Regions from separate parts of the Anoxybacillus sp. CHMUD genome, predicted to be linked through region 2. Evidence: a T-box and tRNA genes for the amino acid it is inferred to sense, from the RefSeq annotation. Region 2 holds a T-box; the other holds one or more tRNA genes.
The links. A T-box is a leader RNA that pairs with one kind of tRNA and senses whether it is charged. The one in region 2 lies ahead of ileS (isoleucine--tRNA ligase), so its partner is inferred to be a tRNA-Ile.

Region 1 (3,406 bases), on a different contig from region 2:
TCAAGCGAGTAAGATCCCTTGAAGATGACAAGGTAGATAGGTCCGAGGTGGAAGCGTGGCGACACGTGCAGCTGACGGATACTAATCGATCGAGGACTTAACTAAACACATACGAAAAGCGAAGGCGACTGTTTAGCCTGTTATCTAGTTTTGAAGGAATAAAAAAATGCTTGACAACAAAAAATATTCCGTTATAATAACATTTGTCTAAAGCATTATTGCTCGGTGACGATGGCGGAGAGGTCACACCCGTTCCCATCCCGAACACGGAAGTTAAGCTCTCCAGCGCCGATGGTAGTTGGCGGGACACCGCCTGCGAGAGTGGGACGTTGCCGGGCAAAACAATATGTTATTCCGCAGTAGCTCAGTGGTAGAGCACTCGGCTGTTAACCGAGCGGTCGTAGGTTCGAATCCTACCTGCGGAGCCATTTACGGAGAGCTGTCCGAGTGGTCGAAGGAGCACGATTGGAAATCGTGTAGACGCGATGAGCGTCTCAAGGGTTCGAATCCCTTGCTCTCCGCCAGCCACTTTGGAAATAATATATGGCCCGTTGGTCAAGTGGTTAAGACACCGCCCTTTCACGGCGGTAACACGGGTTCGAATCCCGTACGGGTCATCTTTTATGGAGGATTAGCTCAGCTGGGAGAGCACTTGCCTTACAAGCAAGGGGTCGGCGGTTCGATCCCGTCATCCTCCACCATGTATGAACAATCATCGCGGGGTGGAGCAGCCAGGTAGCTCGTCGGGCTCATAACCCGAAGGTCGCAGGTTCAAATCCTGCCCCCGCAACCAAATTGGTCCCGTAGTGTAGTGGTTAACATGCCTGCCTGTCACGCAGGAGATCGCGGGTTCGAGTCCCGTCGGGACCGCCATGTATGGCTCGGTAGCTCAGTCGGTAGAGCAAAGGACTGAAAATCCTTGTGTCGGCGGTTCGATTCCGTCCCGAGCCACCATTTTGAATCATGTCAGCTTCGTATGAATATATAGTGTGCCGGCTTAGCTCAATTGGTAGAGCAACTGACTTGTAATCAGTAGGTTGCGGGTTCAAGTCCTGCAGCCGGCACCAGATTGTTTTTGAGCCATTAGCTCAGTAGGTAGAGCATCTGACTTTTAATCAGAGGGTCGGAGGTTCGAGTCCTCCATGGCTCACCATGATGCGGGTGTGGCGGAATTGGCAGACGCACCAGACTTAGGATCTGGCGCCTCTGGCGTGGGGGTTCAAGTCCCTCCACCCGCATGATGCGGAAGTAGTTCAGTGGTAGAACACCACCTTGCCAAGGTGGGGGTCGCGGGTTCGAGTCCCGTCTTCCGCTCCAATATGCCATGCCGGGGTGGCGGAATTGGCAGACGCACAGGACTTAAAATCCTGCGGTAGGTGACTACCGTGCCGGTTCGAGTCCGGCCCTCGGCACTTCATATGCGCCCGTAGCTCAATCGGATAGAGCATCTGACTACGGATCAGAAGGTTAGGGGTTCGAATCCTCTCGGGCGCGCCATGTTTATATCATTATGAGGACGGGAAGTAGCTCAGCTTGGTAGAGCACATGGTTTGGGACCATGGGGTCGCAGGTTCGAATCCTGTCTTCCCGACCATTTTCAAGGGGCCTTAGCTCAGCTGGGAGAGCGCCTGCTTTGCACGCAGGAGGTCATCGGTTCGATCCCGATAGGCTCCACCATATATTTATAATGGCGGCGTAGCTCAGCTGGCTAGAGCGTACGGTTCATACCCGTAAGGTCGGGGGTTCGATTCCCTCCGCCGCTACTAGCTTAGGACCTTTAGCTCAGCTGGTTAGAGCAGACGGCTCATAACCGTCCGGTCGTAGGTTCGAGTCCTACAAGGTCCACCATGTTATATTATACGGAGGAGTACCCAAGTCTGGCTGAAGGGGTCGGTCTTGAAAACCGAGAGGCGTCGAAAGGCGCGCGGGGGTTCGAATCCCTCCTCCTCCGCCATATACAGTTTCATATCGCTTTATATTATGCCGGCTTAGCTCAATTGGTAGAGCAACTGACTTGTAATCAGTAGGTTGCGGGTTCAAGTCCTGCAGCCGGCATCATTGTGGCGGCTATGGCGAAGTGGTTAACGCACCAGATTGTGGCTCTGGCATTCGTGGGTTCGATTCCCACTAGTCGCCCCATAACATTTGCAAATTCAAATATGCGGGTGTAGTTTAGTGGTAAAACCTCAGCCACGAGCGACGCTTCGTCGAGTAAACCACGAGTTGCCTCGACGCATCCATCATCTTTGAATATGCTAGTAGAGGAAGAGGCATGACTGAGCGTGATGAGTGTTGCTTATTATAAAATTCGACGTGCGGGTGTAGTTTAGTGGTAAAACCTCAGCCTTCCAAGCTGATGTCGTGGGTTCGATTCCCATCACCCGCTTACGTGGGCCTATAGCTCAGCTGGTTAGAGCGCACGCCTGATAAGCGTGAGGTCGGTGGTTCAAGTCCACTTAGGCCCATTATAATCTTTTCGTTCCGCAGTAGCTCAGTGGTAGAGCACTCGGCTGTTAACCGAGCGGTCGTAGGTTCGAATCCTACCTGCGGAGCCATTTGGAGAAGTACCCAAGTGGCTGAAGGGGACGGTTTGCTAAACCGTTAGGTCGCGTTTTGCGGCGCGCGGGTTCAAATCCCGCCTTCTCCGCCATTGCCACATATGGCCCGTTGGTCAAGTGGTTAAGACACCGCCCTTTCACGGCGGTAACACGGGTTCGAATCCCGTACGGGTCACTAATTGAAAGGACATCCCACAAATAATATGGGATGTCCTTTCTTATTTGTGCAAAATTAAATTAGAAATAGGATGAGGAACGTTTTTACATCCTTCTTCTCCACTCATGTCCATTTTATTTTTCCTCTCTAAAAATTTCTTGCCATACTCGCCATGTTGATGAATCGATGGGTGCTCAACTTGAACGGTGACGTGGGAAAGATTGTATCGTTCCTTTAATATTTCATTGATCGCCAAAATGACGCAAAATGGCTGAATGTTTTCATGAATGAGAACGTGTGCAGTTAAAGAATAATGATCGGTGGAAATAGACCAAATATGCAATTCATGTACATCTTCGACTCCTTCAACAGATAAAATATCCGCGCGAATGCGTTCGATATCAAATTCGTCCGGAACTGCGTCCATTAAAATAAAATACGACTCTCGAACAATTTTTGCCCCACCTACGAAGATAATGGTACCGATAACGACGCTGATGAGGGGATCAAATACATATAGACCTGTAAAGTAAATTAAAATAGCTGAAATGATAACACCGATGGAACTTAGTAAATCACCAATAAAGTGCCATAAAGCGCTTTTTACATTTAAATTTTCTTCTTCTTTCATGCTCCGGCTTAAAACGATTGTTAACACAAGATTAACGATAAATCCGACTGTTGCGATCGT
Region 2 (3,406 bases):
TGAACCGTATTGGCGGAACAAGTTCGATACGTGTTCAATCGTTTCGTCTGTAATAATCGGTTCACCGTTTTCCGCATAAAAGACTGGAATCGGTACGCCCCACGCACGTTGGCGCGAAATGCACCAGTCGCCACGATCGCGAATCATGTTGTGGATGCGAATTTCACCCCATGCTGGCACCCATTTCGTTTCTTCGACAGCTTTCAATAATTGATCACGAATTTTGTCGATGGACGCAAACCATTGAGCTGTCGCACGGAAAATTGTCGGTTGCTTCGTCCGCCAATCGTGCGGATACGAGTGCGTAATAAACGATAGTTTTAATAAAGCACCTACTTCTTGTAGCTTTTCTGTAATCGCTTTGTTCGCGTCATCGTAAAACATGCCAGCAAACCCTGGCGCTTCTTCCGTCATATAGCCGCGTTCATCGACAGGGCAAAGAACACCGAGGCCGTATTTTTGACCGACGATAAAGTCGTCTTCCCCGTGTCCTGGGGCCGTATGAACGCAACCGGTTCCGGCGTCTGTTGTGACGTGTTCGCCACAAATGACGAGCGAATCGCGGTCGTAAAACGGATGTTTCGCAACGACGTATTCGAGTTCGCTTCCTTTCACTGTTTTTAATACAGTCACATGCTCCCAGCCGATTTCTTTTTGTACCGATTGTAATAACTCCGATGCAATGACGTATTTGCCACCATCTGCCTCAACGACGCTATATTGCAACTGTGGATGAACAGCGATACCTAAGTTCGCTGGAATCGTCCATGGCGTTGTCGTCCAAATGACGATTTTTTCGTCGCCATTAAGCACCCCTTTTCCGTCTTTGACAGGAAAAGCGACGTAAATCGATGGGGAACGTTTGTCTTTGTACTCGATTTCCGCTTCGGCAAGCGCCGATTCACTTGATGGAGACCAATACACAGGTTTTAATCCTTTATAAATTAATCCTTTTTTCGCCATTTCACCAAATACTTTAATTTGTTGTGCTTCATATTCTGGCGTTAACGTAATGTAAGGATTGTCCCAATCGCCGCGCACACCAAGGCGTTTAAATTGTTCGCGCTGGCGGTCAATTTGCTCGTATGCATATTGTTCGCATAGCTTGCGGAATTCCGCAACGCTCATTTCTTTCCGATTGACGCCTTTATTTTTCGTCAGCGCCGTTTCAATTGGCAAGCCGTGCGTATCCCAGCCCGGTACGTACGGAGCACAATAGCCGCTCATTGACTTATAGCGAACGATAAAGTCTTTTAAAATTTTATTAAGGGCATGTCCCATATGAATGTCGCCGTTCGCATACGGCGGTCCGTCATGCAATACGAAAAGCGGGCGATCTTTTGTACGCTCTTGCACTTTTCGATAAATGTCCATTTCATCCCATTTTGCTTGCATTTGTGGTTCACGTTGTGGAAGATTTCCGCGCATCGGGAAATCGGTTTTTGGCATGAGTAACGTATCTTTGTAATCCATTTTGTTTACCTCCTTTTATGTAAATAAAAAACCTTCTCATGCCCAAAAGGGACGAGAAGGTCTCGCGGTACCACCCTTGTTGACTATGTAAACATAGCCCACTTGACATTCGTAACGGGAATGACGCGCCGTGGCCTACTATTTGTTCAGCACGGAACTCCGGGGTGATTTTCATTCTTTCGCTTATGCCGAGCTTCCACCGCCCTCGGCTCGCTGTAATAAGCTGATGAAAGAACTACTGTCCCCTTCATCGTTTTCTCATGTATAACTGTATTCGATATTATAGGCAATCACAATAGCCATCGTCAAGACTCTGTTATTTCTTGCACCGCTTCATCATCAAGTTTGTAATCTAATAAATGATCCCAGTCGCCGCTATTTAACATATCGAGCTGCGCTTCAATTAACATTTTAAAACGATTGCGGAACACTTTCGCTTGACGCTTTAGTTCTTCCACTTCCATCGCGATTTTTCGCGTTTTTGCGAGCGCCTCACTAATGATGCGATCCGCATTTTTCTCCGCCTCTTTAATGATAAGCTTCGCTTCTTTTTGCGCGTTTCGCTTCACTTCTTCGGCTGTTTCTTGCGCAATTAAAATCGATTTATTTAACGTTTCTTCGATATTTGTAAAATAGTTGAGTTTTTCCGTCAGCTCTCGCACTTTTTCCTCAAGCTGCTTTTTTTCACGCAAAATCATTTCATAGTCTTTAATGACTTGATCTAAAAACTCGTTCACTTCATCTTCATCATATCCGCGAAAGCCTCGGCTAAATTCTTTATTATGAATATCTAACGGCGTTAACGGCATGCGGCCCACCTCCATCTTATGTACGTACCGTATGTTTCGACATGTTTTGCGAAAATCCTTCTTTTATTTTGCTTTTTCGACAACGATGCGCCATTTTTCTTTTTTTGTTTGACCGACAATCGCTTGCAGTCGGCAGCGCCCATACCCGCGTAACGACAATAAATCACCTTCTTGGCACTCCATATGAGCTTGATCAACCGTTTTCCAATTCACTTTCACGAAGTTTTGGGCAATGAAGGCTTGTGCTTTTTGGCGTGATATGCGAAAACATTGCGCTAAAATGGCGTCAAGTCGCAAAGAAGAAACGGTAAATGTTTCTTCTTCCCATTCTTCTTTCACAGCGAGAAGTTGCGAAAGCGGTTGTTCTTCTAACGATACTTTTGCTTTTCCAATCGTTGTGACGTTCATTTTCACAAACGGTGCAATTTCTTTAGCGACGACAAACTGAATGATATCATCAACGATGACGATATCGCCAAATTTTTCACGCTTCACACCGAGTGACAAAAGGGCACCGAGCACGTCACGATGCCCGAGTGTAACAAATTTTTTTGGATAGCGAACGGAAAACAACGATAGTTGAAAATCATCTTCATTCGGTTGCATGTAAGTCGGATATAGCAGTGCTCGCTTTCGTTCAACAGATGATGAGCCACCAAAAAAGGCAACGTGCACTTCATCGTGATGGCCGACAATCGAGCGGACGATTTGTTGTTCGCGCGGAGTTAAAAAATCTGTGAGCTTCGGAGCATATTGTTCCGTGACAAGCCGCTTCCATTCGCAAACGAGATCAATAAAATGATGCTCTTCCTTGCGAAAATGTTGATAAATATCCATTACAACCCTCGAATGACCATGTCGACTAATCCGTAAACGCCCGCCGTCGCAAAACGTAACACAAGCAAGGCGACGATCGGAGAAATGTCGATCATGCCAATCGGTGGAATAAAGCGACGAAACGGCTCTAAATACGGCTCACAAATGTTGGCGAGAAATTGACCAATTTTTGTTTCACGCGCATTTGGAAACCATGACATTAAAATGTAAACAATAATCGCGTACGAATATACTTCAATGACGGTTGCTAGAAAATTTGCTATTTGATACAAAATTACCACCTCTTT

Region 1: it encodes a tRNA-Ile, which carries the amino acid that the T-box ahead of ileS (isoleucine--tRNA ligase) is inferred to sense. The anticodon was not compared.

Annotation. Positions count from the first base shown of each region.
Region 1 covers NZ_SDLG01000009.1:107,009-110,414, reverse strand. The annotation lists partial or broken rRNA gene ETB99_RS08560 (23S ribosomal RNA) at 1-105, shown strand, start outside; rRNA gene rrf (5S ribosomal RNA) at 222-338, shown strand; tRNA gene ETB99_RS08550 (tRNA-Asn) at 354-428, shown strand; tRNA gene ETB99_RS08545 (tRNA-Ser) at 434-524, shown strand; tRNA gene ETB99_RS08540 (tRNA-Glu) at 546-617, shown strand; tRNA gene ETB99_RS08535 (tRNA-Val) at 626-701, shown strand; tRNA gene ETB99_RS08530 (tRNA-Met) at 717-793, shown strand; tRNA gene ETB99_RS08525 (tRNA-Asp) at 798-873, shown strand; tRNA gene ETB99_RS08520 (tRNA-Phe) at 879-954, shown strand; tRNA gene ETB99_RS08515 (tRNA-Thr) at 992-1,067, shown strand; tRNA gene ETB99_RS08510 (tRNA-Lys) at 1,078-1,153, shown strand; tRNA gene ETB99_RS08505 (tRNA-Leu) at 1,158-1,238, shown strand; tRNA gene ETB99_RS08500 (tRNA-Gly) at 1,243-1,317, shown strand; tRNA gene ETB99_RS08495 (tRNA-Leu) at 1,327-1,412, shown strand; tRNA gene ETB99_RS08490 (tRNA-Arg) at 1,421-1,497, shown strand; tRNA gene ETB99_RS08485 (tRNA-Pro) at 1,518-1,594, shown strand; tRNA gene ETB99_RS08480 (tRNA-Ala) at 1,602-1,677, shown strand; tRNA gene ETB99_RS08475 (tRNA-Met) at 1,690-1,763, shown strand; tRNA gene ETB99_RS08470 (tRNA-Ile) at 1,772-1,848, shown strand; tRNA gene ETB99_RS08465 (tRNA-Ser) at 1,862-1,954, shown strand; tRNA gene ETB99_RS08460 (tRNA-Thr) at 1,983-2,055, shown strand; tRNA gene ETB99_RS08455 (tRNA-His) at 2,064-2,139, shown strand; tRNA gene ETB99_RS08450 (tRNA-Gly) at 2,316-2,386, shown strand; tRNA gene ETB99_RS08445 (tRNA-Ile) at 2,392-2,465, shown strand; tRNA gene ETB99_RS08440 (tRNA-Asn) at 2,481-2,555, shown strand; tRNA gene ETB99_RS08435 (tRNA-Ser) at 2,559-2,650, shown strand; tRNA gene ETB99_RS08430 (tRNA-Glu) at 2,662-2,733, shown strand; gene ETB99_RS08425 (cation diffusion facilitator family transporter) at 2,777-3,406, opposite strand, start outside.
Region 2 covers NZ_SDLG01000002.1:63,152-66,557, reverse strand. The annotation lists gene ileS (isoleucine--tRNA ligase) at 1-1,473, opposite strand, end outside; T-box leader at 1,518-1,733, opposite strand; gene ETB99_RS01630 (DivIVA domain-containing protein) at 1,779-2,282, opposite strand; gene ETB99_RS01625 (YlmH family RNA-binding protein) at 2,346-3,119, opposite strand; gene ETB99_RS01620 (YggT family protein) at 3,119-3,391, opposite strand; gene ETB99_RS01615 (cell division protein SepF) at 3,394-3,406, opposite strand, start outside.